DNA from 4 places in the Synechococcus sp. JA-3-3Ab genome. Region 3 is predicted to be linked to each of the others. Evidence: riboswitches for the same ligand, from Rfam matches in the RefSeq annotation. Region 3 holds a riboswitch; each other region holds the start of a gene.
The links. Region 3 has a riboswitch for cobalamin ahead of CYA_RS05185 (TonB-dependent receptor). Riboswitches for the same ligand answer to the same signal wherever they lie in the genome.
Positions count from the first base shown of each region.

Region 1: it holds a riboswitch for cobalamin, as region 3 does, so the genes downstream of both, metE (5-methyltetrahydropteroyltriglutamate--homocysteine S-methyltransferase) here and CYA_RS05185 (TonB-dependent receptor) in region 3, are expected to answer to the same signal.
Region 2: it holds a riboswitch for cobalamin, as region 3 does, so the genes downstream of both, CYA_RS11165 (sirohydrochlorin chelatase) here and CYA_RS05185 (TonB-dependent receptor) in region 3, are expected to answer to the same signal.
Region 4: it holds a riboswitch for cobalamin, as region 3 does, so the genes downstream of both, metE (5-methyltetrahydropteroyltriglutamate--homocysteine S-methyltransferase) here and CYA_RS05185 (TonB-dependent receptor) in region 3, are expected to answer to the same signal.

Region 1 covers NC_007775.1:161,481-168,704, reverse strand. Annotated here, with positions in the region: gene moaC (cyclic pyranopterin monophosphate synthase MoaC) at 1-864, shown strand, start outside; gene CYA_RS13900 (MoaD/ThiS family protein) at 803-1,102, shown strand; gene CYA_RS00810 (molybdopterin synthase catalytic subunit) at 1,103-1,588, shown strand; tRNA gene CYA_RS00805 (tRNA-Arg) at 1,622-1,696, shown strand; cobalamin riboswitch at 1,711-1,916, shown strand; gene metE (5-methyltetrahydropteroyltriglutamate--homocysteine S-methyltransferase) at 2,322-4,565, shown strand; gene CYA_RS00795 (methyltransferase domain-containing protein) at 4,780-5,772, shown strand; gene CYA_RS00790 (FAD-dependent hydroxylase) at 5,775-7,019, shown strand; gene CYA_RS00785 (helicase HerA domain-containing protein) at 6,989-7,224, opposite strand, start outside.
Region 2 covers NC_007775.1:2,381,760-2,388,983, forward strand. Annotated here, with positions in the region: gene CYA_RS11160 (heavy metal translocating P-type ATPase) at 1-1,642, shown strand, start outside; cobalamin riboswitch at 1,678-1,821, shown strand; gene CYA_RS11165 (sirohydrochlorin chelatase) at 1,851-2,879, shown strand; gene CYA_RS11170 (hypothetical protein) at 2,991-3,884, shown strand; gene CYA_RS11175 (PAP/fibrillin family protein) at 3,881-4,498, opposite strand; gene CYA_RS11180 (L-threonylcarbamoyladenylate synthase) at 4,554-5,261, opposite strand; gene CYA_RS11185 (hypothetical protein) at 5,283-5,651, opposite strand; gene obgE (GTPase ObgE) at 5,593-6,750, opposite strand; gene CYA_RS11195 (30S ribosomal protein S1) at 6,951-7,224, shown strand, end outside.
Region 3 covers NC_007775.1:1,129,659-1,136,882, forward strand. Annotated here, with positions in the region: gene CYA_RS05165 (ArsA family ATPase) at 1-1,441, opposite strand, end outside; gene CYA_RS05170 (hypothetical protein) at 1,490-2,143, opposite strand; gene CYA_RS05175 ((2Fe-2S) ferredoxin domain-containing protein) at 2,147-3,016, opposite strand; gene CYA_RS05180 (DUF1636 domain-containing protein) at 3,026-3,442, opposite strand; gene CYA_RS05185 (TonB-dependent receptor) at 3,540-5,483, opposite strand; cobalamin riboswitch at 5,523-5,664, opposite strand; gene CYA_RS05190 (DUF1565 domain-containing protein) at 5,756-7,224, opposite strand, start outside.
Region 4 covers NC_007775.1:142,359-149,582, forward strand. Annotated here, with positions in the region: gene CYA_RS00700 (cell division ATP-binding protein FtsE) at 1-57, shown strand, start outside; gene metE (5-methyltetrahydropteroyltriglutamate--homocysteine S-methyltransferase) at 234-2,498, opposite strand; cobalamin riboswitch at 2,954-3,159, opposite strand; gene CYA_RS00710 (ABC transporter substrate-binding protein) at 3,538-5,028, shown strand; gene CYA_RS00715 (ABC transporter permease) at 5,013-6,014, shown strand; gene CYA_RS00720 (ABC transporter permease) at 6,143-6,904, shown strand; gene CYA_RS00725 (ABC transporter ATP-binding protein) at 6,909-7,224, shown strand, end outside.

The sequences.
Region 1 (7,224 bases), 970 kb from region 3:
CTGATCCCCTTTTGTCATCAGATCCCTGTTGAAGACTGCACCTTTGATATCACAATTGATGATCACTTGCTTGTAACCATCCACTGCACTGTCAAGACCAGCGCTAAGACAGGGGTTGAAATGGAAGCTCTCTGTGGTGCGGCAACAGCAGCGCTGACAATCTATGACATGTGCAAGTCGGTGTCGCCCCATATCTGCATCCAGGAGACCCGCCTAGTAACTAAGTCCGGCGGCAAAAACGCCCTCCTGGAACGTCCCCTCTATGGCTTGGTGCTCACAGGGGGACGTAGCAAGCGCATGGGTCGCGATAAAGCGCTGCTGAACCCTTTTGGCAAACCCCACGCCGCCTATCTCTATGAACTGCTGCAGCCCTACTGCCAGCAGGTTTACTTGTCAGCGCGTGCCGGTCAGTGGTCGGGCACAGCTCTAGAGCTCTTGCCCACACTACCAGATCTAGTAGAAAGCGTTGGCCCGATCAGTGGCCTATTGACTGCCTTGAATACTCATCCTGAAGCTAACTGGTTGGTTGTTGCCTGTGATCTACTGAACCTTCGGTCAGAAACAATCCAAAAGCTGCTGGATCACTACCAAGCCGAAACAATCGCAACTTGCTATGTTAACCCCGAGCGCGGCTTCCCGGAAGCTCTTTGCGCCATCTATACTCCTCAAGCTGCAGCGGTACTAGAAAGGGCTTACGCGGAAGGGGTGTACTGCCCTGTGGAAATCCTCAGCAGGCAGCCCTGCACCCTAGTTACCCCCAACCATGAGGTCGAGCTCATGAACGTCAATACCGCCGAGGAGTATGCCACTTTCCAATCCGTTTGGGGTAGTTGCAGCCATGGTAACTCAATCTGTCCTAAGTAAGACCGTAACAATTCAATATGTAGCAGTGCTGCGGGAACAGGCTCAGCGGAGCAGCGAAGTGCTGCAAACCAGTGCAGCAAACTACCTAGAGCTCTATCAGCAGCTGCAAGCAAAGTATGGATTTTCGCTAGCAGCGGAGGACGTTAAGGTTGCTGTCAATCATGAGTTCTGTGACTTGACTAGGCCGATAGATGAAGGTGCCTTGGTAGTTTTCATTCCACCAGTTTGTGGGGGCTAAATGCTGCGTTTTCTAATTGTGGATAGCACCATCCAGCCAGCTGAACTCAGTCGTTTGCTCGTCAATAACACAGCGGGTGCCTTAGTAACCTTCGAGGGCTGGGTACGCAACCACAGCCAGGGCAAACCTGTTCTCAGCTTGGAGTACGAAGTCTACGAGATCCTTGCCCAGAAGGAGGGCGAGAAGATCCTCCGAGAAGCCCACGCCAAGTTTGGCCTCTGCGGTGCTGTTGCCTGTCACCGCCAGGGTCATCTTGCAATTGGTGATATTGCGGTTTGGGTTGGTGCTACAGCTGAACATCGCGGCGCCGCTTTTGCTGGAGCACGTTACATCATTGATGCAATCAAGGAGCGCTTGCCCATTTGGAAAAAAGAGTACTACTGGGGTGAGCCGCCGCGTTGGGTTTTGTGTCAGAAAGCAAAGCCTTTGTTCCAGCAATTCCATAAGAACGCTATTGCTCGGCAGCCTTGCGGCGATACCCCCTAGCCTCTCTGCTAGTATCAGTGAGGTACCTGACCTGGGGCTGTAGCTCAGCCTGGATAGAGCAAGCGCCTCCTAAGCGCTAGGTCGGCGGTTCAAATCCGCCCAGTCCCGCTAAAACCAGTGATAGGATAAAGTCTACTGTCGGTTCTGACGGGGATCAGCCGTCAGAGGCAACGGGGAAAGTGCAGTGAGAATCTGCCGCTGTCCCGCAGCTGTGAGCCGGTTTTGGACTTGGGATCCCTAGTTCGTTGTTGCAAGAGGCCTTGAAACGCAAGCCAGCCCCTCCAAAACTGAGCAAGTCAGAATGCCCGCCGGCGGTTTTTCCACAGTTCACCATATCTGCGAGGTACAGATATGCTCCCCATTTTGACGTTAGCCCGTTCCCGTCTCGAAGTTTTTTCATCGGCCTGCTTACGGATTTTCGACGCTCTCGGATCGTAGGCACTCAGTCAAAAGCGCGGACAAGAGAGCTGAGCAGATAGCTCAGGGGCAGCTAGGAGGACGGTTGCTCGCTTTGGTTGCACAAAAGAGTCCTCTGGGCATCCCCCTGTGCAGAGTGGGCAAGCCGCCAGGGTGAAGGAACGCCTTGACAGCTCCGGCAGGTTTCCTGGCCTAGGGAAAACCTTCTGCCGGGATGCCACCGATAGGCATGTCGGCGGCCATCTCTTGCTGCCTAGGTTGGATGACAACTGGCGGCAACCTCAATTACCGAATTCGATTCAGGACAAGGTACCTTATGGCCATTGAAACTCAAACCCTAGGCTATGCCCGCATGGGCAAGCGCCGCGAGCTGAAGAAAGCCCTGGAGGCCTTTTGGGGCGGCACCCTGGAGGCGGAAGCCTTGTTGGCGACGCTGCAGGATCTGGAGAGTCAGGCCTGGCGAACCCAGCGACAGGCCAACCTCGACCACATTGCCGTAGGAGATCAAACCCTCTACGACCACGTTTTGGACTGGGCCACCTGGCTGGGGCTGATTCCCTCCCGGTTTCAGAGCTTATCAGGCCTGGAGCGCTACTTTGCCATGGCGCGGGGGCAGGAGGGGCTGCCGGCCTTGGAAATGACCAAGTGGTTTGACACCAACTACCACTACCTGGTGCCGGAAATTGAGGCCGACGCGATCCCTCAGGCCCATTTCGACGACTTCCTGGCCACGGTGCGACGGGCGCAAGGGATCCTAGGAAACCGCACCAGCCCCGTCCTCCTCAGTCCGGTTACCCTTCTTGCTCTAAGCCAGCGCTCTGGCGAGTTGCGGGGGGATCTGGAGAAGCTGCTTCCTCTCTACAGAGAACTCTTGCAGGAGCTGCAGCGCCTGGGGATCCGGGAAGTGCAAGTCCATGAGCCCATCTTGGTGACCAGCGAAGGCAAAAGTCTTCAGGAAGCGGTGGAGCAGACCTACCGCTGGCTTGCAAGCGTGGGGATCCCTCTCCACCTGGTTACCTACTTTGACGACTTGGGGGAGACTTACCCCTGGGCGGTGGAGCTTCCGGTAGCTGGCCTCAGCCTCGACTTCACCCGCGGCCACAACCTGGAACTGGTCAGAGCCCACGGCTTCCCCGCCGACAAGATCCTGGGGGCGGGGGTAGTGGACGGGCGCAACATCTGGCAGATCCAGCCCAAAGCCGTTCTGGCCACTCTGCAAGAGCTGCAAGCCCTAGCCCCCAACCTGCGGGTGCAGCCTTCTTGCTCGCTCCAATTTGTGCCCCACGACGCTGCTCTGGAAACCCACCTGCCAGAGCCTTTGCGCAATGTTCTCAGCTTTGCCGAGCAGAAGCTGGCCGAGGTGGTTCTGCTGGCCCGCACCCTCAACGGCGAAGACACCGCCGCCCAGCAGCAGGAGCTGGAGCAGCAGTGGCAGGCCTTCCAGGACTTCAATCCCCCCAACTCTACAGTGCGCCAGGCCTTGGCTAACCTGACGGCGCAGGACTTCCAGCGCTCCCTTCCCTACGAGCAGCGTATAGGCCGGCAGGTCAAGCTGCCACCGCTGCCGACCACCACCATCGGCTCTTTTCCCCAAACCCCCGAAGTCCGGCAGTGGCGGGTCAAGTACAAAAAGGGCGAGATCTCCCAGGCCGAATACGAAGCTGCCATCGACGCCGAAATTGCCAAGTGCATCCGCATCCAAGAAGAAATTGGCCTGGATGTGCTGGTGCATGGTGAGTTCGAGCGCACCGACATGGTGGAATACTTCGCCCAACAACTGCAGGGCTTTGCTTTTACCGAGCACGGCTGGGTGCAGAGCTATGGCAGCCGCTGCGTGCGTCCCCCCATTCTCTACGGCGACGTGTCTCGCCCTCGCCCCATGACGGTGCGGGAGTTCAAGGTGGCCCAATCTCTGACTCAAAAGCCGGTCAAGGGGATGCTGACAGGGCCGGTAACCATGCTCAACTGGTCCTTCCCCCGCGTTGACGTTTCCCGTCGCGAGCAGGCCCTGCAAATTGCCCTGGCCCTGCGGGCAGAGGTGGCCGACTTGGAAGCTGCCGGAGCCGCGATGGTGCAGGTGGACGAGCCAGCGCTGCGAGAGGGGCTGCCCTTGAAAAAAGAGCGCTGGCCAGAATACTTAAGTTGGGCGGTGGAGGCCTTCCGCCTGACTACCGCTGGCGCCAAGCCCGAAACCCAGATCCACACCCACATGTGCTACTCGGAGTTCGGGGACATCATCGAGCACATCGAGCGTCTGGATGCCGACGTCCTCTCCATCGAAAACAGCCGCAGCAGCAACAAAACCTTGCTGCAGATTGCCCAAGCCGGCTATCGCCACCAGGTAGGCAACGGCGTTTACGACGTTCACAGCCCGGCGGTGCCCGACACCGAGCAGATTCTCCGGCAACTGCGCCTGGGAGTGGCCCACTTGCCGCTAGAGCAAACCTGGGTCAACCCCGACTGCGGCCTAAAAACCCGCCGCTGGGAGGAAGTGATCCCTGCCCTGAAAAACATGGTGGCAGCCACTCAGCGTCTAAGGGAGGAGCTCCAGGCCACCTAGCCCCCGGCAAGGTTGCTCAGGCCAGCGTCTCCTCCGCGGGCAACCGTGCGGCTACGACACTCCTAGGCCGCCTTGCAGCTGGCAAATAGGGCAAGATGAGAGTGGGGCTTTGCTCCGCTGGATCAACGGAGGCCAGAAGGGATCCCCGCTGTGTCTGTTGCCACCGCAGCAACAATCATCAATTGCCATCTCTAGCCATCTCAAGGTAGTTCTAATGAATCCAACACTCTGGGTTTTTTGGGGCCTAGTCCTGCTCCTAGCTATAGGATTGGGAGCCTACCTGTTGACCGCCCGCAAGTACCGCTCTCCTGAATCGGTAGCCCGCGCCTACGACGAATGGACGCGAGACGGGATCCTGGAGTTCTACTGGGGCGAGCATATTCACCTGGGCCACTACGGATCCCCGCCGCGGCGGAAGAACTTCATCCAGGCCAAGCACGACTTTGTCCACGAGATGGTGCGCTGGGGCGGGCTGGATCGGCTGCCCCCGGGGACGACGGTGTTGGATGTGGGCTGCGGCATTGGCGGTAGTTGTCGCATCTTGGCCCGCGACTATGGCTTTGTGGTGACCGGCATCACCATCAGCCCGCAGCAGGTGCAGCGGGCCCAGGAGCTCACCCCCCCCGATCTGCCCGTCCGGTTTCAGGTGGCCGACGCCCTCAACCTGCCCTTCCCCGACGCCAGCTTTGATGTGGTCTGGTCCATCGAGGCGGGGCCCCACATGCCGGACAAGGCTCGCTACGCCAGCGAGATGCTGCGGGTGCTCAAGCCAGGCGGCATCTTGGTGGTGGCGGACTGGAACCAGCGCGACGACCGTCAAAAGCCCCTCAACTTCTGGGAGCGGCTGGTGATGCGGCAGTTGTTGGATCAGTGGTCGCACCCCGCCTTTTCCAGCATCGAGGGGTTTGCCGAACAGTTGCAAGCCACGGGCCTGGTGGAAGGACAGGTGCAAACTGCCGACTGGACGCAAGAAACTCTTCCTTCTTGGCTGGATTCCATCTGGCAGGGGGTTGTCCGTCCCGAAGGGTTGCTGAAGTTTGGCTTGGTGGGCTTGATCAAGTCGCTGCGGGAGGTGCCCACTTTCTTGCTCATGCGCCTGGCCTTCGGCACTGGCCTCTGCCGCTTTGGCATGTTCCGAGCGGTGCGGGCCGCCACGCCGGCAAACTCCGCCCGCCCAGAAGTAGTTGCCCACAGCACTCAGCACTAGAAATGACAACCCTTGCTCCCACTCCGACTACCTTGGCAGCCGTTTACGACGTGATCATCGTCGGCGGCGGCATTGCGGGCTTGACCCTAGCTTGTGCCCTGCAGGGATCCGGCCTGCGCTTGGCCCTCATTGAGGCCCAGTCGGCTGAGGCAGTCAGGCAGCGCCCCTTGGCCTATGCCCTTTCGCCGTTGTCGATCCGCATCTTTCGGGCCATCGGGGTGTGGGAGGCGCTGGCTCCCCACATCACACCCTTTGCCCAGGTGATTCTGACCGACGCCGACGCTCCCCAGCGGGTGACGTTTAGGCCGGAGGATGTGGGGGAAACGGCAGTTTTCTACTGCGGCGAACATGCTCGGCTGCAGCAGGTGCTCCAGGAGCGGGTGGCTGCCGATCCCCAGATCACCTGCCACTACGAAGCCAGGGTGGAGAGCGTAACCTACGGGGAGGCTGCGGCTGAGGTAGAGCTGGAAACGACCCAAGGCCGCCGCCGGCTGGCCGCCTCCCTGGTGGTAGCCGCCGATGGCCTGCGCTCCCAAGTGCGCCAGCGGGCAGGGATCCCGAGCGACGGCTGGGACTACTGGCAGTCGTGTATCACCGCCCTGGTGGCCCCTGCCCAAGACCACCAAAACGTCGCCTACGAGCGCTTTTGGCCTGCCGGCCCCTTCGCCATCCTGCCCCTGCCCGGCAACCGCTGCCAGGTGGTCTGGATCCTGCCCCACGAGCAGGCCAAGGCCACGCTGGCCCTTTCCCAGGCCGACTTCTTGGCCGAGATGCAGCGCTACTACGGCGACCAGGGCGGCTACCTTACCTTGCTGAACCCGCCCCAAGTCTTCCCGGCCCGCCTGCGCCAGAGCCGCCGCTACTATCAGCACCGCCTGGCTTTGGTGGGGGACGCCGCTCACCACTGTCATCCCGTAGCTGGCCAAGGGCTGAACCTCGGCATCCGCGATGCCGCTGCCTTGGCCCAAGTGTTGCTGGACGCCTGGAGACGACAGGAGGATTTGGGAGAGGTCCAAGTCCTGCGGCGCTACGGTCGCCGTCGCCGCTGGGAAAACTGGGTGGTGTTGCTCTTTACGGATCTCCTCACCCGCACTTTCTCCAACTCCTACTGGCCCCTGGTGGTCTTGCGGCGCTTGGTTTTGATAGGGATGATACGCTTTCCGCCGCTGCGGCGCTTTTTGCTGCGCCTGATGACCGGGCTGTGGGGCAGCCCTCCCTACAGCCCCAGTTCCTCCTTGGCCTTCTGAGCTGCCCAAAGCACCTCCGCATCGGCGGCCTCTGACCAATCGGGATCGGCGATCTCGGCGTAGAACCTCTGGTCGTAGGAGCGGGTTTGCACCACCACCGGCATGGGCACGGCATGGCCGAGAACCAGGGCCTGCTGTTTGGAATCCAGCTTGGCCAGCACCGTTTTCAAGTTCTGGCTGCCGGCTACACCCGTGAACACAGCCT
Region 2 (7,224 bases), 1.3 Mb from region 3:
CAAATGGATGGAGCAGCGGGCCAAGGGGCAAACCTCCGAGGCCATTCGCAAGCTGATCGGGCTGCAGCCGAAAACGGCAAGGGTCATCCGCGACGGGGTGGAGCAGGATATCCCGATTGCGGCGGTGCAGGTGGGGGATCGCATCCGGGTGCGCCCCGGTGAGAAGGTGCCAGTAGACGGGGTGATCCTGGAAGGATCCTCCAGCCTGGACGAGTCGATGGTGACGGGCGAGAGCCTGCCGGTGAGCAAGTCGGCAGGAGATGAGGTTATCGGGGCCACCCTCAACCAGACGGGCAGCTTTGTGATGGAAGCGCGGCGGGTGGGCAAAGATACGCTTCTGGCCCAGATCGTGCGCCTGGTGCAGGAGGCCCAGGGATCCAAAGCTCCCATTCAACAGGTGGCGGATCGGGTGACGGCCTGGTTTGTGCCGGCGGTGATCGGGGTAGCCATCCTAACTTTTGTGCTCTGGTGGGGGCTGGCGGGCAATCCGACGCTGGCTTTGGTGAACACCATTGGGGTGCTGATCATCGCCTGCCCTTGTGCGCTGGGGTTGGCCACCCCCACCTCGATCATGGTGGCGACGGGGCGGGGGGCAGAACTGGGGATCCTGGTGAAGCGGGCCGAAAGCCTGGAATGGCTGGCCCATCGCCTGGGCACAGTCGTCCTGGACAAAACCGGCACCCTCACCGAAGGCCGTCCCAGCGTCACCGAGATCTGGACGCCAGGATCTTCCCCCCTAGCCCTGTTGCGCCTGGCAGCGGTGGTGGAACAACACTCGGAACATCCGCTGGCCCAGGCAGTGGTGCAAAAAGCCGAAGCCGAAGGCATCTCGATCCCGCCGGCCCAGCACTTTCAGGCAAAAGTGGGCGAGGGGGCAGAAGCCTGGGTGGAGGATCAGTGGGTCGGCATCGGTCGGCTGAGCTGGTTGCAGGCGATGGGGATCGCTTGGGATCCCTCTTGGTTGGAGCGGGTTCAGACCTGGGAAAGCCAGGGCAAAACGGTGATCGGCGTGGCGCAATCCCACCGTCTGGTGGGGCTGTTGGCCATTGCCGACCCCATTAAACCCACCTCCCCTGTAGCGGTGCGCCAGCTTCAGGAGATGGGCCTGGAGGTGATCCTGCTGACCGGGGATAACCCCACCACCGCCCAGGCCATTGCTCGGCAGGCAGGCATTCGCCGGGTGATCGCCCAAGTCCGCCCTGAGCAAAAGGCAGCCTATATTCGCCAGCTCAGACGGCCCCGCCACCGGGTAGCGATGGTGGGAGATGGCATTAACGATGCGCCGGCACTGGCAGAAGCCGATGTGGGGATCGCCATCGGGACGGGCACCGATGTGGCCATAGCCGCCAGCGACATTACCCTGATATCCGGCGATTTGCGGGGCGTGGTTACCGCCATTCAACTTAGCCGCGCCACCCTTGCCAACATCCGCCAAAACCTCTTCTTCGCCTTTATCTACAACACGCTCGGGATCCCGATTGCCGCCGGGGCGCTCTACCCCTTCACCGGTTGGCTGCTCAACCCCATGCTGGCGGGGGCGGCCATGGCCTTGAGCTCTGTTTCCGTAGTGGCTAATGCCCTGCGGCTGTGGCATTTTCGGCCCTCACCCCCAACCCCTCTCCCTGGGGGAGAGGGGAGCTAGGGATCAAGGCAGGGGGCCGGGGCTATCCCCCCAGGGGGGCTTGGTGAACGGCAGGCGGCAAGCTAACCTAAGAAGCTCGGGCAGACTGGGGAAAGCGCGGTGCAAATCCGCCACTGTGACGCAACTGTGATGGGATCCCTCCCTCAGCCAGAACACCCACCTGCCCTTGTCCTGTACCCCTTGCGATTCACAAGGAACGGAGTTTTTTGTGTTGGATGTCCTCAGTTTTTCCCCTCCCCGTGCGGTTGGGCAGTTTTCTTCTCCTGCCTTGCCCCTGTTGCTCATCGGCCATGGATCCCGTGACCCTGAAGGGCAGCAAGCCTTTCTGGAGCTGGCCCAAGTTTATCAATCCCTCACCCCCCATCGGCCGGTGATCCCCTGCTTTTTGGAGCTAGCCCAGCCCAGTATTGCCCAGGGGGTGGAACAATGCTTGGCCCAAGGGTGGCAGGAGATCGTGGCCCTGCCGCTGCTGCTTTTTGGGGCGCGCCACAACAAGTTCGACGTGACGGTGGAGCTGGATCGTCTGCAGGCCCTCCACCCGCAGTTGCGCATCCACTACGGCGGGCCGCTGGGGATCCGGGTCGAGATCTTGCAACTGTTGCGGGAGCGATTGGCCACTCTGCTGGCTGCCCAGCCGCAGCAGATCCCAGGGGCGGAAACGGTGTTGCTGTTTGTCGGTCGCGGCTCCAGCGATCCCGAAGCCAACGCCGAAGCCTGTAAGCTGGCCCGGCTGCTTTGGGAAGGATCCGGGTTTGCTGCCGTGGAAACCTGCTTTATCGGCATCACCCATCCCCGCCTGCCGGTGGGTCTGGAGCGGGCCCTCTCTTGGCAGCCGCGCCGGGTGGTTGTGCTGCCCTATTTTCTCTTTACAGGGGTGCTGGTGAAAAAAATCGAGGCGGCGGTGGAAGAACGGCGACGCCAATACCCCGAGATCGACTGGCTGATGCTGCCGGAATTGGGCCTTGTGGACGCGGTGCTGCACAGCCTGCAGCAACTGGAGCAGGAAGCTCTCCAGGGCCAAACCCTGATGAACTGCCACCTCTGCAAGTTTCGCCTGGCGGTGAGCGCAGAGCTGGGAGCGGGGCATACTCATCACCATGACCATGACTCCCATGGGCACGGATCCCATCACCATCACTCTCACCATCACCACAACCACGGCCATACCCCCGCAGCAGCAGCGGATCCCTGGGCCGAATTGCAGAGCTACCACCAGCGGGCTTGGCAAGTGCCCTAAGCGAGAAACAGAGGCTGCCGGCGGGATAAACTGAGATGCAGGCAGGCGATCTGTGAACCTGACCTCTGGTTCTCCTGCTCCGGTGGTTCTGCTAGCGAAAAAACAGAAACGATGATGTTCTCCCGCTCCTCTTGGGTCTCAGGTGCCGCTGCCGCGGGGAGCGGGATCTTTGTCTTCGCGTTGGTGGTGGGCCTGCTGGATCAGATCCTGCCGACCCTGCCCAAGGTTTCCCTGTCCTTGGCCGGGATCCCTGGGCTCCTGGCTGCAATTGGGGCCTCCTACGGGGTTTGGCGGCTGGTTCAGATGGGTCTGCAGTCGCATTCCTGGCCTGACTTTCGAGAATCGCTGTTGGCGGCTGTGTCTCCCTTTGATCCCGCCGATTATGGCGACAACCCTCGGCAACCCGAGGAGGATTCTCTCCCTTTGCAGTCGGTTGACGAGGATCCTCAAACCCAGATCCGCGATCGACAAATTCTTGATCAAGCTGAGCAGCAGACGGAAACTGAAACCGAAGTAAGCGAACACACTCAAGTAAGACTGCAGGGCGAGCAGCACCAGGATCAAGCTTCGCAGGCCAAGGCCCAACAGTTGCAGCCCCTACAAGAATTGTCATCACCTTCTTCCCCAAGCCCTGAGTCGGCAAAACCCACACCAGAGCCAGAGCTCAACCAAAAACTTCGCCAACTCCAGATGCAGGTCGCCACTCTGAAAATAGAACTGGAACTCCAAGAAATCCAACTGCAGCAGTTGGAGGTGAGGCGGACTCGGCTTCAGCAGCAGAAGCAGAAACTCAAGCACGTTCTGCGTCGCACGGCGTCCGAAAATCAAAGGCTGCGCTTCTTACAGGAGCAAAAAGCCCGGCAACTGGAGCAAACTCAGCAAGAGCTGCAAGCTTTGCGGGAGTCCTACCGCGCCTTGCAAGTTCTACAGGAAATAAGCTCCACCCTAACCCAAAACCCATCTCACGAAAGGGCGGAAACGGAGTCCTCTGGATCCTCCGACTAGCCGACCCGCTTTAGAACAAATACACTCCCCTCGCTGCCCCGACCCAGCCGCAAGTCTTCATCCAAATAGGTGATATCCAGCCAACCCGTTGGCTCGCGGCGGCGAACGTCGATCTGCACCGCCGGGATCCGTTTGGGATCCCGCTCGAGCAGATAGAGAAAACTCTCGATCTCGTAGCTCATCAAGGCCTGGGATCCGAGCACCAAGCGCTCGAAAATGACCCTGACCCGGCATTCCGACTCTGGGTAGAAGCGGGCCGCCACCGCCACAACTCCCCGGGGCAGCCAAGCCTGCAGCCAGCCGGATCCCTGGATCTCCGCCACGTTAAAGACCCGCCCAGCTTTGGCCCGAATGCACTGGTAGATCTCGCCGGTGGTCAGAAGGGGCAACTGGGCCAGCCGCAGCAGGTCTGTGCTGGTGGTAAATAGGGTAAGCCAGTTCCCCTCCAACTGTTCAGGAACAGAGGTTGGCCTGGGGGTGGGGTTGAGCGCCTCCAAAGCAGCAATGTGAGACAAGATCTGGGCTTTCTGGTCAGGGGAAACCTTCCGGCCTCGGTCAGCCCCCTCCAGCAGGCGCAACAGGGCCAGCTTTTGCTCAGCCAAAGACTCAGGCATGGGCACACTCCACAGGCACCGGCCCTATTCTAGAGAACACGGGATCCCTCTGCCCTCAACCCTCCGCTTCCACCGGCTTCAGATTTAGATTTATTAGATCCGCCACCTGCTCGTACCCCAAGCCGGCCCGCACCAGCAGCGGCTCCGGCCCCGTGAGATCGATCACCGTCGAGACCTGGGCCCGATAGGGAGCCTCGTCATCCAGCACCAAATCCACCTGTTTCTCCAACTGTCGCATTTCCTCGGCGGTAAAGATTCCCCCCTCTTCCCAATCCCCAGCAGAGTCAAAACCCACCTCCAAAGAGCCGACGGGATCCCCGCCCAGCTTGGCCGAGGTGGAGACGATGGGATTGCCCAGCTCGGCCAACAGCGCCTGACAGATGGCCGAATCGGGCACGCGGATGCCGGTGGTTTTCCGCTTGGGATCCATGACCAACTTGGGCACCAGCTTGGTGGCCGGCAGCAAAAACGTAAACGGGCCCGGGATCAGCCGCCGCATCAGCCGATAGGCGGGATCGCTCACTTGGGCATACTGGGCAATTTGGGAAAGCGAAGGGCACAAAAAGGTGAGGGGCTTGTCGTTGGAAAGCCGCTTGAGACGCCTTACCCGCTCCACCGCCTGCTTGTGGGTGACATCGCAGCCAATGGCATAGACCGTATCGGTGGGGTAAAGCATGACCGCCCCTTCCCGCAGAGCGGCTGCAATCCGTTGGATGGAACGGGCCTGGGGATGCTGTGGATGGAGCTTAAAATACTCGGCCATTCGGGAGAAAAAAGCAAAACCTCAAGACTCGGAGCGGCTAGGGCTTTCCACCACTTCCGCAACTCCCCCAGAACGAGGGGTAGGCGGCACCGACAGGGATCCCTGCGGCCAATCTTTTAGCCGTTGCATCAGCGCTTGAATATGCAGACGAGGCAAATAGGGCCAGTCGCCTGCTTCCTCCAAATCCTGAAGCACCCGATAGAGCTCTTGCCGGGTGTTGGGCAAAGACTCTCGGAAGGCCCCCTCCAAAATCGTGCGGTGCAGATCCTCCAACAACCGCAGGAGCATCAACAGCTCCACACAAGCTCCCGCCCTCGCCTGGGCCGCCTGCTCAATGGCCAACTTGATCTGGCGCAAATCGGGGGGCAGATCCTCCGCCGAGATATACATAGCCGCTCATCTCTGAGTTTTGGGAAGGCAGGGGCACTCCTATTCTAAGATTCTCCTGCCCCCGAACTGGCTGGATTTTGCTAGCCGCCGCGGGTCGATGGAGATCCGGATCCCGGCCCAGGCACTGCCACACCCGCTGCAACAAGGGCTCCAGCCCCTGCCTGGCAACCGCCGAGATGGCCGATACCGGGGCACCGGCAGCCATTGACAGCCGCTGGGTGCGCTCGCTCACCTCCTGGGGCTCAAGGGCATCGATCTTGTTCAAAACCACAATCTGCGGCTTGTCGCTTAGCCCGTGGCCGTAGGCGCGCAGCTCCTGCTGAATGATTTGGTAATCCCTGACGGGATCTGCTGCTGTGCCGTCCACCAGGTGGATCAACACCCGCGTGCGCTCCACATGGCGCAAAAAGTCGTGGCCCAACCCCACCCCTCGGTGTGCCCCCTCGATCAGTCCGGGAATGTCGGCAAACACCACCCCATCCCCGGCAGGATGGGGCACCACTCCCAAATTGGGCTGCAGGGTGGTGAAGGGGTAATCGGCGATCTTGGGCCGGGCGGACGAGACCACCGAGATCAGGGTGGATTTGCCCGCATTGGGCATACCGACGATCCCCACCTCGGCAATGAGCTTTAGCTCCAGGCGCAGGCGTCGCCGCTCTCCCGGTTGGCCCCTGGTAAATTGGCGGGGAGCCCGATTGTGGTTGCTGAGAAAATGGGCATTGCCCAGGCCGCCTTTCCCGCCCCGAGCCACCAGCAGCCGATCCCCGGGCTGCACCAGATCCCCCAGCAGCTCGCCGGTCTCTGTGTCGAACACCATTGTGCCGCAGGGCACCCGCACCAGCCGATCCGCACCACTGGCGCCACTGCGATGGTTGGGCCCCCCTTTGGCCCCATGTTCTGCCTTGATCACCGGCTGAAAGCGAAAATCCAACAAGGTCTGCAGGCCGGGATCTGCCACCAGGATCACCGAGCCGCCCCGTCCTCCATTGCCCCCTGAGGGCCCTCCGGCGGGCACATACTTTTCCCGGCGAAAGGCAACAATGCCATCTCCGCCGTTCCCCGCCTGCACTTCAATTTCCGCCTGGTCGATAAAGTGCAATCGCCCCTCTCCCACCTGTGGCCCTCTCTCTCTAGCTTGGCAGGATCGCGAGGAAGTTTGCCACAAAAGCTGCCCTCTTAAGCTACTATAGTATTTCCCAAGCCATTGCCTGTCCCGCCTGGGAGGGTGAGCGAGTATGGGAGCTGTTCCTTACAAGTTCAACTGCTAATTCGCATCAACTGCTCTGCTGTTACACCCCTATGAGTCGATTCACCGCTGCTGCCGATGTAGGTTTCACCACCGAGGACTTTGCCGCCCTCTTGGATAAGTACGACTATCACTTCAGCCCTGGCGAAATTGTAGCTGGCACGGTATTTTCGGTGGAGCCGGGCGGTGCGTTGATCGATATTGGGGCCAAGACGGCTGCCTTCCTGCCTTTGCAGGAGATGTCCATCAGCCGGATAGAGGATCCGCACGAGGTGCTGCAGCCGGGAGAGACGCGCGAGTTTTTTATCCTCACCGAAGAAAATGAAG
Region 3 (7,224 bases):
GCTGCCGCCAGGCCTGGGGGTCGTACTGAACCTCCACCCCCGCCGTCCCTTCGCCGGCCAAGATGGCCGCCACCTCTTCCAGGTACTCCTGCCGGAAGCGCTCCAGCACTGCCGCCGCCTCGATCTCCTGCCCCAGCAAATTGGGCAGCAGCGGCAGCGGATCTTGCCCCAATTTCACCCCGAACAGATCCCCCAGCGAGTGGGCCGGGTCGATGGAGACCAGCAAGAGCTGCCGGTCGGGATGGCGTTGGGCCAAGTTCCAGGCCAGCGCCCCGGCCACCGTGGTCTTGCCTACCCCGCCTTTGCCTCCCACCAGCAGCAGGCGGATCCCTTGGGCCAAAAAATCTGGCAGGGCCACCCTTGGGGGGGAGGGGATCCCGCCGACAGGCTCCCCTGGGCTAGCGGGAATCTCTTCCAACTGCAGCAGCACCTCTGGCAAGGGACGAAGCTGCTGCACCAGCTTGTCCAGGGCCGCCGGCCCAATGGGCTCCTCCAGTTGATAGGGACAAACCCAGATGGGATAGCCAGGCAGCTCCTCTTGGAGCGCTTTTAGCCAGCGCCGCTGTTCCTGCTGGCGGGCCAGGTAGAGGGGGGACGGCGGGATCCCAGACGACGCTCTCCCGCTGGCTCCCAACAACACCTGGTTGACCAACAGGCCGCCAATGGGCACCCGGCGGCTTTGCAGTTGTTGACAAAAGCGGCGCGTCTCCGCCACGCTCAACGGCTCCGGGATCAGCACCAGCCAGGCGGCAGTGCTCTCCGGGTCGGTGAGGCGGGCTTTGCCCCCCTCCAGCTCGCTCTGCAAGCGGGCCAGGAAGGCGTCGGCCTCATCCGGTCGATAGGCGCCCGTGAGGGATTGGACAACCTCGCGGTGCTTGGCCTGGAAGGTGGCAAACACCGCCAGCAAATTGTCGAGAAAGTCGGGCAGTTCCAACAGCCGCAGGGTGTGGCCGGTGGGGGCGGTATCCAGGATAACTGTATCCACCTCTTGGCCCGCCAGCAGCCGGTTGACCTCTAAGATGGCCATCAGCTCGTCCACCCCCGGCCAGTCCAGATCCCAAAGGGGCAGGAGATCTTCCTTGGCCAGCCAACTGCCCCGCTCGGCAATCAGCTCCAGAGCCGGGCCGTAGGTCTGCTTGAAATCCTGCAGCAACACCTCGGCCTGGAGAGCCCGCACCTGCAAGTTGGGCCAATCCGGCAGGGGCTGGGGAACGTCGGCCACCGGGATCCCCAGCACATCCCCCAGGGAGTGGGCCGGATCGGTGGACAGGAGCAGCAGACGGCGCTCTGGTTGCGCCTGGGCCAGGTGACGGGCCAGGGCACAGGTGAGGGTGGTTTTGCCTACGCCCCCCTTGCCGCTAAACAGCAGCAGACGCTGGCAAGGAGAAAGGAGAGACAGGCGGAAAGCGCTCCCGCCACAATCGAGTTGAGCAGGCTGCAAAGGGATCCCTTCTGGCACAGGTCACCCCCATTGTGGCCTGGATCTCCCTTAGGGATGCTCCAGATCAGCGAAGTTTCCCCTCTCCCACCACAACCGGCGTCCTCTGTCCCACGCCAGCAGCGCGTGGATCCCAAGCCAAAATCCCGTCCACAGCCAGTTGTCCAGCCAGATCTTGGCCAAGATGGGCAGGGTCAAGCCCTCCGTTCCGCCCAGAACCAGGCCGGCTGCCAAGATCAGCCCTTCAAAAGCAAGGAACCCTAGGATCAGCATGGCTGGGATCCAAAGATAGTTCAGCAGCAATTGCCTTGGCCTAATAGGTTTGGACTGAGAAAACAGAGGTCGGTAGCCGGCAGCAAAAGCGACCCCCACCGTGCCGATCCCCAAGACCAACCCCCAAGCAAAAGAATCAGGTGTACGGGGATAGTTGTGCCAGGTGTAGCCAAAGATTTGGTTGGCCAGCCAAATCATCGAAGCGCTAATAATTGCCCTTTGGCGAGTTAACGTGGTGCCCGCGATGATGCCAACAGTTACAAAAGGAAGCGTGCAGGTATAGGCAATGTTGCTCAGGCAGCCGATGGTGGTAAATAGGCTGGGCCAAAATCGACCTTGGGCTAGATCTCGGCTGGCTTGGATCCAAATTACTTCTGGGATCCCGCGGCGAGGCTTGGGGATGGACTGGACAAGAGCTTGTAGGCTAACCATAGGCTAATCTCCAGGAAAAAGGTGAGCTTTCAAGGGGCAGTTCTTTAGCAGATGCTCCTGGACAATTTGCCGCGCTACTTGGGGGGTAACCCGCTTGTACCAGGTGCGATCTCCGGAGTAAAAAACCACCGGCCCTTGTTGACAGACTTCTAGGCATCCGGAAGTAATGACCTGAATATCCAAATTGGCTTCCCGCAGGGCCGATTGCAGAGCTTCCACAACGGGCTGATAGTGGCGAGAAGGATAGCAGCGGCTGGAACGGCAAACCGCCAAATAGGGCCGCTTGAGGGGGTTATCTTCATACGGGATCCGCTCTTTTCCCTCGACGTAAATGGCCCGCAGGCGTTCATAAAGGGAGAGCTTCTGATAGTCGGCTTTGCCTTCGGGCAGGTAGTCTTCTCCTGGCCCCAAAAAGGGACTGGGCAAAAAGATCTGCAGCAGCGATTCCTCTGCTCCGTTCCAAAATTGGATCCCCCATTGGCGAGGCTGGCCCTGCGGATTGAGGCGGCGATAGAGGGCGGCGCGGCCGACCAATCTTTTGCGGCGCAGCTCAGGTGGAGTTCTGCTGTAGGGGCCGCCCTGGTGCTCTTCTAGACACAGGTGCAAATGCCAAGTTTCGGTGGCCACGGTCAAATAGCCGTCGTAGAGCACACAGAGAGCAGGGGGATCCTTGAAGGCCGCCTCCAGCACTCCTCCCTCCACCACCTGGCCCACTTGGATCTCGGCCCAGCGCTCCTGAAAGAGCTCATAGAGCAATGGCCCAAGACAGTCGATGTGAGCCGGGATCCCTTCGTAAACGGTTGTCCAGCCGGTGGGGGAAACCTCTTGCCAAGTCTGGTTTAAGGGCGTGATCCAGGGACTGAAAGCGGCCATAGGTTGCTCCTATTGGATTGGCGGAATGCGGGCAATCACCCCCTTTTTGATGGGGCGCTCTGCCCAGGGCAGGATCCCATCGGGCTTTGTCAAATACAGCTCCGCCGTTTGTAAGATTGGCTCTACATCTTTTGGATCGAGATCGCCAAAGACATAGGTCATCTTCCCCGGGGCTGCTAGGGCAATCACGCAGGCATGGCTGCAGCCGCTCATACAGGCAACTGGCTTCAGGTGCAATTGGGAATTGAGCACTTGCGATTGCAAGGCGGCCAGGAGCATTTCTCCTTTGCTAGTCCCTTCTTTTTGGCCGTTCACCCAGCGAGATCCGCAGGTGGTGCAGATCCAGAGGTAATGTTCGGCCTCAGCTTGAGCCGAAGTTGTCGATGGAGAAAAGTTAGGAGATAGAGAGTTGGTTGAGATCGCCATAAGTTGCATCCAAACTAAACCGTAAAGCAGACAATCAACTTGGAAAGTTCTCGCTAAAAGTGGTCAGCCGGAGAGTTAAAAACAGCCTGGGATATCGCTAAAATTGCCCCCGCAAGTTCACCCTCAGCGTGCGGCCAACTCCGGGATAGCCGGGGAAAACTTCATACTGCTCATCCAGCAGGTTGTCGATCCCCAACTCTAGGCTCAGGGCCTCAGCCAACGGGATCCCGCCGCGCAGAGCCACGGTGGTGTAGCCTGGCAGGGATTCCGTATTGGCATTGTTGGTAAAAAAGCTCCCAATGTGATGGACCAAAATCGAGCCGTACCAGCCCTGCTCGTGGCGGTAGCTTAGGCCTAGATTGAAGCTATCGGCTCCTACAAAGGCTAGCTCTTTGCCAACTGTGGCCGGGTTAAGGGCAGCGCGGATGATGGGATCATTGAGGGTATAGTTGGCAAAAAGCGTCCAGTTTTCCCCCAAACGCAAATCTAAAGCCGCTTCCAGGCCGGTATATTCGACCAGCCCGATATTTTCATAGGTTCCCCGGCGCGGCCCAAGGCTGACAAAGGTGATGCCATCGCGGATGCGGTTGTGGGCAAAAGTTAAGCGCAGCAGGCCAAAATCTCCCAAGGTTTGATCCAGGCCGATGTCCAAGCTCTCCCCTCGCTCTGGGCGGAGATTGGGGTTGCCATCCACTTCAAAAAAGCCGCGCAGCCGGAAGAACAATTCCGAGATCAAGGGAGTGCGAAAGCTGCCGGCGTAGCTGGCCCTCAAGGTAGTTCCCTCGGCAACTGCCCACCGGATCCCCACAGCCGGCGAGGTGGCCGAGCCGTTGGCCAAACTGCTGAAGTCCTGACGGATGCCCAGGTCGAGGTGGAACTGGGGATCCGGGCTGTAGTCCAGGCGGGCAAACAGGGCCCCCTGGTTAACCGTATCGTCGTAGTTGATATTGGCAGAACCCCTGGCAAAAGAAAAAGTCGTATTGCGGGCTGAGATAGAGCGATAATCTGCCCCCAAAACTCCCTCTAGGTTTTCGCCGGCCTGCCAAGCATATTGAAGCTGGGATCCCCAGCCATTGCGCAAGATGACGTCGCGGGATCCCTGGCTTTGCGGAGCGCTGAAGCGGTAGTTGAGATCGTCCAAAAAGACTCTTGCCTGCAGGGATCCTGTTTCCTGAGTCCACAGCCAACTGAGATCCAGCAGCAGATCGTTGGTGTTTTGCTCTGCGTCGGGAGAGGGAAACTCTACACTACCGGGCACGCGAAAGGCTTTGTTGAGGTAGAGGGCGTTGGCTGTTAGGACTTGATCTTCGGCCAGTTGCCAGGTGAGCTTGGCCTGCAAGTTGTGGTACTCCACCGCCGAGTTTTCCCGCCTGCCTGACTTGCCCAGCCGCTCAATGGCAAAGGGAAAGTCGTTGTTACTTTGCAGACGGCGATAGCTGAGCACCCAGCCCAGATCCTGGGCTTGGCCGCGACTTTGGATCCCTTGCTCATTGAGACCGTAGCTGCCGACCGCCGCTTCCAGCACCGTCTCCGTTTCTGGCTGCGGCTCCACCGTGACGATGTTGATCACGCCGCCAACGGCGTCTGAGCCGTACAGGGTAGAGCCGCCGCCGGGGGAGACTTCAATTCGCTCGACGACATCGGTGGTGATTTGCGAGAGGTCAAACCCCCCGAAAAAACCCAGATCGTTGAGAGGGCGGCCATCCAAGAGCACCAATACCTGCGCCGTTCGCGCCCCTCGCATGAATTGAGAGCTAAGAGCTCCCAACTGAGTTCCCGCTGTGCCATCGCTGAGGATCCCGGGCAAGTAGCGCAGGGCTTCCTGCACCGTCCTTGCCCCTTGCTGGCGCATCTGCTGGCGGGTGATGACATAGACTGGGCGGGAAGACTCTCGCAGCAGGCCGGGACGGCGAAACGGGGTGGTGACGGGTTGATTCAAAATCTCGGCGCTGAGGCCGGTATCCAAGATTGCCTGCCCCCAGGCCGGGATCCCCAAACTCAAGATCCCCAGCCCAAGGCTGAGACATACAGTTACTTTCATCCGGTTGCTCCTGCTTCCGTGCGACGCGGAAGGGCTAAGCTTTGAGCCAAAGCCGCAGGCGGGCATCCTGACTGAGGGCCTCAGCCCATCACAGTTGCGGCACAGCGCCGGATTTGCACCGGACTTTCCCCATTGCTTGCCCTGGCTGATCCCCAGGACAACCTGACGGCACGGCTTTCCTCCCCATTGCTCTGGAAAAAGCCGTGCTAGGCATCATACATTCCCTGCTGGGGAGTTCCTATCCTGCCGGGGGGGATCCCTGGGCAGTGAGGTCAACGGAAGATCATCTCCGCCACCGCGTCAAAGCCGGCGTCCAACAGCCGATCCAAGACTGACTGGGCCTGGCTGCGGCTGTCGTAGAGGCCGGCCTGCAGCACCCTCCTGCCGTTGAACACGGTCTCCACCGCTTCGGGGACGAGCTGCCGCAGCCGCTGCAAATCGTCGCTGCCCTTGGGGGTCACCAGCACACGAAAGCGGGTGGCCGACTCTGCTGGGGCTACCGCCGGTTCTGGAGCCGCGGCAACGGGAACAGGGGGGGTTGTTGGGCTGCTGCCCGCTTGTCGGCGAGCCGGGGGTGGCAGGAGGGTAGTAATATCCGTGAGAGGAGCCACAGATTGCTGGCGGACGGGAGTGGCAGGAGCAGGCTCAACCGGTTGGGCAGGCGTGGTGGAGCCATCGGGGGTGAAGGGGACGGCAACAAACTCCTGGGGTTGAGCGCCTGCCGGCTGAGGGGGGGCACTGGGCAAAATGCGCCCTCCCGATCCCGCTGCAGGAGGGGGAACGGGGGCAGTCGATTGGGGCACCGTCACCACCGGCAAGGTGGGAGAGGCCGCCGCCGGCTGGGGATCCCTGCTGGGAGCCGGAGGCTCGGCCTGCGGAGGTGTGGGCAGCGTCAAGCCGCCTGCCGCAATGGGTGGCGGGGCGTTGCTGGGCAGCGCAGCCACCGTGGTCTGGCCGGCCAGATCCAGCTCCCCTTTGGTTTTGCCGGCCAGTTGGTTGCCATTGGCGTTGAGGCGCAGGCCGCGGGTGGCGTTGTGGATGTCGTACTGGCCGTTCCCCTCAAAGATGTTGTTGCCGGGATCCGAAGCCGTGCCCAAATCTGGCTGGGCGGTGGTGATAGCTGTCAGGCCAGTCTCCAGGTTGCGGGCAATGAGATTGTTGCGCAGGATGGGACGGGCGCTGCCGCCGACCACAATGCCGGTGCGGTTTTGCAGGATGCGGTTGTTGCGCACAATCGGCGCCGAGCGCTGGTCGATGGTGAGGCCAAAGCCGGTCTCTTGGAAGAGGTTGTTGACAATGGTGGGCTGGGAGGTGCCCAAGACGGAGATGCCGTTGGCCCCGTTTTTGTAGAAGCGGTTGCCTTCTATCCAGGGGTTGGAGGCGCCGGCGATGAAAATGCCGTCGTGGATGCTGCCCACAAAGCTGTTGTTGAGAATGCGCGGGGAAGCCGATTCTACCCAGAGGGCGTAGCCGCGCCGACCCTGGTTGCGCAGGGTAACCCCCCGCACCTCTGAGCCGGTCTCTGCCAGCAGGGCAACGTTTTGCCGGGCCAAGGTCGGGCTCATGTAGGTGCCGCCGCCATCGATCAGGTAGCCCTCTCCCAAGGTGGACTCGTCCCCGCGCAAGATAAGGCCGGCCTTGAGGCGGATGGGGAAGACTTCGCCGCTTTCTGCGCTGTACACCCCCGGCAGAAGCTGGATGATGCTGCCGGCTGGCGCCCGGCTGATGGCATGGGTGATGG
Region 4 (7,224 bases), 990 kb from region 3:
CGGGCCGGCCACCGGGTGGTGCGCATGGAGGGAGGGCGCCTGTATGATCTGCGCTGAGGGCTGCCGGGATCCCTACTTTGCTCTTCACAAGCTTTTTGAGATCCCGGAGAGCAGCTTTGCCGGTTGCATCAGCAGACCGTAGGCCCTAAGCCAGCCGCATCAGCACAACAGCGGCACCGCCCGCGGCGACTTGTCAAGCCAGCCCGACCAGTTACATCAGCGGGTCGTGGGCCTTACTCGCGCAGACCCTCAGGTTGGGTTTCCAGAAGCTCCTCCCTTAGCTGATGAGCGGCAGCCACCATATTTTTCAGTGCGGGGATCACCTCCTCCCAGCGGCGGGTCTTGAGGCCACAATCGGGATTAACCCAAGTTTGCTCCACAGGCAAGTGGGCCAGTCCTGTGCGCAGCTGCTGCAGGATTTGCTCAACGCTCGGCACCGCAGGGCTGTGGACATCGTAAACGCCGTTGCCCACCTGGTGACGATACCCAGCCTGGGCAATTTGCAGCAGGGTTTTGTTGTTGCTGCGGCTGTTTTCAATGGAAAGCACGTCGGCATCCAGCCGCTCAATGTGCTCGATGATGTCCCCAAACTCTGAGTAGCACATGTGGGTGTGAATCTGGGTTTCCGGCTTGGCCCCGCCGGTAGCTAGGCGAAAGGCATCCACTGCCCAGCTGAGGTATTCTGGCCAGCGTTCTTTTTTCAGAGGTAGCCCCTCCCGCAGTGCCGGCTCATCCACTTGCACCATCACCGCTCCAGCCGCTTCCAGATCTGCCACTTCGGCTCTCAAGGCCAGGGCAATCTGCAAAGCCTGCTCCCGCCGGGGAATATCAACACGGGGAAAGGACCAGTTGAGCATAGTCACTGGCCCCGTGAGCATGCCTTTCACCGGCTTTTGGGTGTGGGACTGGGCTACTTGGAATTCCCGCACTGTCATGGGTTGGGGGCGAACCACGTCGCCGTAGAGAATGGGAGGGCGCACGCAGCGGCTGCCGTAACTCTGCACCCAGCCGTGTTCAGTGAAGGCAAAGCCTTCCAGCTTCTGGGCAAAGTACTCCACCATGTCGGTGCGCTCAAATTCTCCATGCACCAACACATCCAGGCCAATCTCTTCTTGAATGCGGATGCACTTGGCAATCTCAGCGTCAATGGCTGCTTCGTACTCCGCCTGCGAAACCTCCCCTCTTTTGTACTTAGCTCGCCACTGCCGCACCTCTGGAGTTTGGGGGAAGGAGCCAATGGTGGTGGTGGGCAAAGGTGGTAGCTGAACCTGCCGACTTAGGCGCTGCTCGTAGGGCAGGAATCGCTCGAAGTCCTGGAGCTTGAGGTTGGCCAAAGCCTGGCGCACTTGGGGGTTGGGGGGGCTAAACTGCGCAAAGCTCTGCCACTGCTGCTGGATTTCCGCCTGCTGGGCAGCAGTGTCTTCGCCGTTGAGGGCTCGCGCCAGGAGAGCTACTTCGGCCAGCTTCTGTTCGGCAAAGCTGAGGACATTTCTGAGGGGTTCCGGCAACTGGGCTTCCAGAGCAGCGTCGTGGGGCACAAATTGCAACGAAGCGGAAGGCTGCACCCGTAGGTTGGGAGCTACCCCCTGCAGCTCCCGCAGGCTGGCCAAGACGGTCTCAGGCTGAACCTTCCAGACATTCCGAGCGTCCACTACGCCAGCACCTAGGATCTGGTCAGCCGGAAAGCCATAGGTTCTTACCAGATCCAGGGTGTGGCCACGGGTAAAGTCAAGGCTAATGCCGGCCACCGGCAGTTGCACCACCCAGGGGTAAGTCTCCCCCAGGTCATCGAAGTAGGTGACCAAGTGGACACGGATCCCGGCGGTTGCCAACTGGCGGTAGCTCATTTCCACAGCTTCCCGCAGGCCACTTCCCTGGCTGGTAACCAAAATGGGATCGTGAATCTGGACTTCTGGGATCCCCAGCTGTTTTAACTCCTGGAGGAGATCCCGGTACAGAGGAAGGAGCTTTTCCAAGTCCGCCCGCAGATCCCCAGATCGCTGGCTAAGGCAGAGCAAAGTCACTGGACTGAGGACAACGGGGCTGGTGCGCTCCCCTAGGATCCCTTGGGCCCGCCGAACTCTTTCCAAAAAATCCCCAAAGTTAGGACTGGGATCGGCTTCCGGCTCAATTTCGGGTACCAAGTAGTGGTAGTTGGTGTCAAACCACTTGGTCATTTCCAAAGCCGGCAGGCCCTCCCGCCCCCGCGCCATGGCAAAGTAGCGGTCTAAACCCGACAGACCTCGGAACCGAGAGGGGATCAGCCCCAGCCAGGTGGCCCAGTCCAGTACATGGTCGTAGAGAGTCTGATCCCCTACCGCAATGTGATCAATCCCAGCTTGTAGCTGAGTCTGCCAGGCTTGAGTCTCCAAATCCCAAAAGGTAGCCAGCAGAGCCTCTGACCCTAGGGCACCACTCCAAAAGCCTTCCAAAGCTTTTTTGAGCTCGCGGCGCTTGCCCATGCGGGCATACCCCAATGTCATGGTTTGTGCAGTCATGTTGTGTGCCATCCCAAATACTGAGTTTTCTAATTTTCCTGCGTTCAATTCGCCCTCAACTGGGATCCCGCCCGCCAAGGAAGAAACCGGCTGTTCCTCTCTTGCCTCTGGAACCCCAACAAAACACTGCCTTTTGCGCAAAAAAGATACTCAACGCAGCCAGCGATCGCAGTGGCTACTTGCCAGCCACCAATTGAAGTCAGGAAGCCTGACATCTCACTCTTTCCTTCGCGTAGGCGGGCTGTAGATCTTGATAGATCTTGGTGCAACAGCACCCAAAATTTACTCTCTCCCGGCCAACTGGCTCAGAGTCTTGCTTGGGTTCTTGGACTTATTTCTACTGCTGAGGAGTACCGAAAGCTTGTGGGAGCAACGCCGGGAAAATGCTCAGGATAACGAAAGCAGAAACGAGCTAAAGCCAAGACAGTTACCATCTGTACCTCGCAGATGTTGTGAAGTTTAGAAAAACCATCGGCGGGCATTCTGACTGACACGGTTTTGGGGGACAAGATCTGGATCGGCAGCGAATGACTCTAGAGATTTGCTGCAGAACTTCTCCTAAACCGGATCACAGCTGCGGGACAGCGGCAGATTCTCACTGCTCTTTCCCCGTTTCCTCTGGCGGCTGATCCCCGTCAGAACCGATAGCTGAGCTACATCGTATCACGGAGTTCAGAGACGGGAGTAGAGTGCTTCAATCATCACCAAGCCAGCAGCCTTTGGAGCTACCAGACCTCACCTTTCACCCAGCGGTCTTGCAGGAAGTCATCGGAATCCTCTAAACATCCTCCCCCCCTGCATTGCTCTCAAGATAAGGCAGTGATAGCTTAGCTGCCATAAGTCTTGTCCAGGAGGCAAGGGGGTTTGCTCCTTTTTGCTGAAAAAGCGACAGATCGGGGTTTCTATGGCATCAAGCTTAAAAGTAACTGTGTGGTCTGTGGGCCTCTTCTTGCTGAGCCAGATGTGGGCTGGATGCGCTCAGAATGCTGCTAAGCGGACAGCTTTCGATCCAAAGCTAGCAGGATCCAGCGATCAAATCGTGCTGGCCATTGGAGGGGAAAGGGAAGAAGGATTTGATCCCACCCTGGGCTGGGGACGTTACGGTTCGCCTTTGTTCCAAAGCACTCTGCTGCGGCGGGACGAGAACCTTGAGATTGTAAACGACCTGGCGACTGGCTACACTGTCAGCCAAGATGGCCTAACCTGGACGGTAACCCTACGAAAGGATGCAGTCTTCTCCGATGGAAAACCTGTCACAGCAGCGGACGTGGCTTACACCTTTAACCAAGCAGCTCGGAGTGGTGGTCTGGTCGACCTAACCGCCCTAAAGGAAGCAGTAGCTATCGACACTCATACGGTGGAGCTGCGGCTGCAAAAACCCCAAAGTACTTTTGTCAACCGCCTCATCACCTTGGGTATCGTGCCTCAACATGCCCACGGGCCTGATTATGCTCGCAAACCCATTGGCTCTGGCCCCTACCGACTGGTGCAGTGGGATGAGGGGCAACAACTGATTGTGGAGGCAAATCCCTTATATTACGGCCAGACTCCTGGCATTCGGCGGCTGGTTTTCCTTTTCCTGGAGGAGGATGCAGCCTTTGCAGCAGCCCGAGCCGGACAGGTACACGTGGTTAGCGTGCCTCAGTCTTTGGCTAAGCAAACTGTTAAGGGCATGAAGCTTCACGCCATTCCCAGTGTGGATAACCGAGGGCTGATGTTCCCCTTTCCCCCTAGAACCGGTGCGACAACCCCAAAGGGATACCCCATCGGCAACGATGTGACTTCTGACTTGGCGATTCGCAAGGCGGTCAACTTCGCCATTGACCGACAGGCGCTGGTGGATGGAGTCCTAGAAGGCTACGGATCCCCTGCCTATGGCCCAGTCAGCGGTTTGCCCTGGGAAGAGCCGACCGCCAAGATTGAGGACAACAATCCAGACCTGGCCCGTCAGATTCTAGCTGAGGGAGGCTGGAGCGATAAAGATGGGGATGGGGTAGTGGAAAAAAACGGGCTGCGGGCTGAGTTCACCGTGCTCTACCCGGCCAACGACAGTATTCGCCAAGCCCTGGCCCTAGCTGTTGCAGAAATGCTGCGGCCTGTGGGCATCCGAGTCAATGTCGAGGGCAAAAGTTGGGATGACATCATTCCGCTCATGCACAGCAACGTGGTGCTGTTTGGCTGGGGCAGCCATGACCCAACTGAGATGTACAACCTCTACCACAGCAAAGCGGCCCAGGGGGGATTTTTCAATGCCGGCTACTATGCCAACCCGTTTGTGGATCGAATGCTGGATCTGGCTATGGAGGCCCCCTCTGAAGCTGAAGCTATCCCCTTCTGGCGGGCAGCCCAGTGGGATGGAAAGCAAGGCTTTACTGCCAAAGGAGATGCAGCCTGGGCTTGGTTGGTAAACCTGGATCATACCTACTTTGTCCACGAGTGCTTGGATATAGGCCAGCCGCAGGTACAGCCTCATGGCCATGGTTGGCCAATCACAGCCAACATCACCCGTTGGAAATGGACGTGCAACTGAGGTCAGTTCTGCTGTTTCTGGCTTATAAGCTGACTCGGCTGGGGTTGCTGCTGGCGGCTGTGGCAGTCCTGACGTTTGCCCTGCTCAGCTTCTCCCCTGTTGATCCCGTACAAGCCTATGTAGGGGCCGACATGCTGCAGATCAGCCCAGCCCAACGAGACCTGATTGCCCAGCGTTGGGGGCTGGATCAGCCCATGCTGCTTCGCTTTGGGAACTGGCTTGGGCAGATGGTTCAAGGCAACTGGGGCACCTCAATGGTGTTCAATCAGCCAGTGGTGCAGGTCATTCAACAGCGGTTTGAGCTATCGCTGCCCTTACTGGCAATTGCCTGGCTGCTTTCCGGTTTCCTGGGAGTGGGGTTGGGGGTTTTGGCCGCAGCGTTTCAGGGCACTTGGGTTGACCGCGGTATTCGTCTTTACGCCTACACCCTCGCCTCTTCTCCCCCTTTCTGGGTGGCGCTGCTACTCTTGATCGCGTTTTCGGTAGAGCTGGGTCTAACACCTATCTGTTGCGCCGCGCCACCTGGCGCGTTGGCGGAGGAGGTGACTTTTTGGCAGCGCTTACACCACTTGCTCTTGCCTGCTTTCACCCTAACTTTCATCGGCGTTGCCAACATCACCTTGCACACTCGTCAGAAGCTCATTGACGTGTTGCACAGCAACTATGTGCTGTTTGCTCGTGCCCAGGGGGAAAGCCTGGCTGGGATCCTGTGGTACCACGGCTTGCGGAATATCTTGCTGCCTGCGCTGACGCTGCAATTTGCCTCCTTTGGGGAACTGTTTGGTGGCTCAGTGTTAGTGGAACAGGTGTTTGCTTATCCAGGACTGGGACAAGCAACGGTACAGGCAGCTTTGCGCAGTGATGTGCCTCTGTTGGTGGGCATTGTGTTTTTCAGCGCCTTGTTTGTCTATGCCGGCAATACCCTAGCTGACCTGTCCTACCAGATTGTCGATCCACGCATTCGCCTTGGCGGGAGGATAGGATGATCCCTTTTGCATCGCCTCGTGTTGCTGCTGCTGATGCCGATGGGGGGATGAAATTCTCAGAGTCCTCTGTCAAAGGAGAGCGCAGGCGGCAGACTCTGTGGGCAATTGGACTGTGTGCTTTTTTTTTGGTGTCTATCCTCTGCAGCGCTGGGCTTATCGGCGATACCGGACTGAGCCCGAACCTAACTCAGCGGAATCAGCCTCCTTCCCTGGCCCATCCCTTCGGCACCGACTGGCTGGGGCGGGATATGCTGGCCCGATCCTTGCACGGGATGTCCCTTAGTCTGTGGGTAGGCATGCTGGCTGCCGCCGTCAGCGTGGTGATCGCCGCTGTTTTGGGTTTGGTGGGTGGCACGGTGGGAGGCTGGGTGGATGCCTCGATCTGCTGGATGATTGACCTATGTTTCAGCCTGCCTCACCTGGTGGTGCAGATCCTTATAGCTTTTGCTGTCGGCGGCGGAGTTCGGGGAGTCATTGTTGCCGTTGCCCTCACCCACTGGCCCAGCCTAGCGCGCCTGGTGCGGGCCGAGGTGTTACAGGTCAGCAGTTCTGACTATGTCCAGAGTTCTTACCGACTGGGCCGCTCTTCCCTCTGGGTTGCCCGCTACCATATGATGCCTCACATTTTGCCCCAGCTCCTAGTGGGACTTATTCTGCTGTTTCCCCACGCCATTTTGCACGAAGCAGCCCTCTCATTCATTGGGGTAGGTATTTCGCCGCACCTACCGGCCATCGGCATTATTCTGGCCGAATCCATGCGCCACCTCTCCACCGGCTACTGGTGGCTGGGGGTTATGCCTGGACTGCTGCTGCTGCTGTCGGTCAAGGCTTTTGACTGGCTGGGAGAAAACCTGCAGGCCCTTCTCAATCCGCGTACGGCTCAGGAGTAGGGACATGTTGGTGGTCTCCGGCCTAAACATTAGGTTCAGCCGATACGAGCGGGGGCTGCGCCGCCGCTACCTTCAGGTGATTACAGATCTGGATCTGGAGGTTAAGGCAGGGGAGGTGGTGGCAGTGGTGGGGGCCAGCGGATCGGGCAAAAGTTTGCTGGCCCATGCCCTCTTGGGTCTTTTGCCAGAGAACGCTACCCTGCGCGGTACTCTCCTATTTCAGGGGCAGCCCTTGACCCCTGAGCGGTGTAGGCAACTGCGCGGCAAGGCCATTGCTCTCATCCCCCAGTCTGTGGACTACCTGGATCCCCTCATGCAAG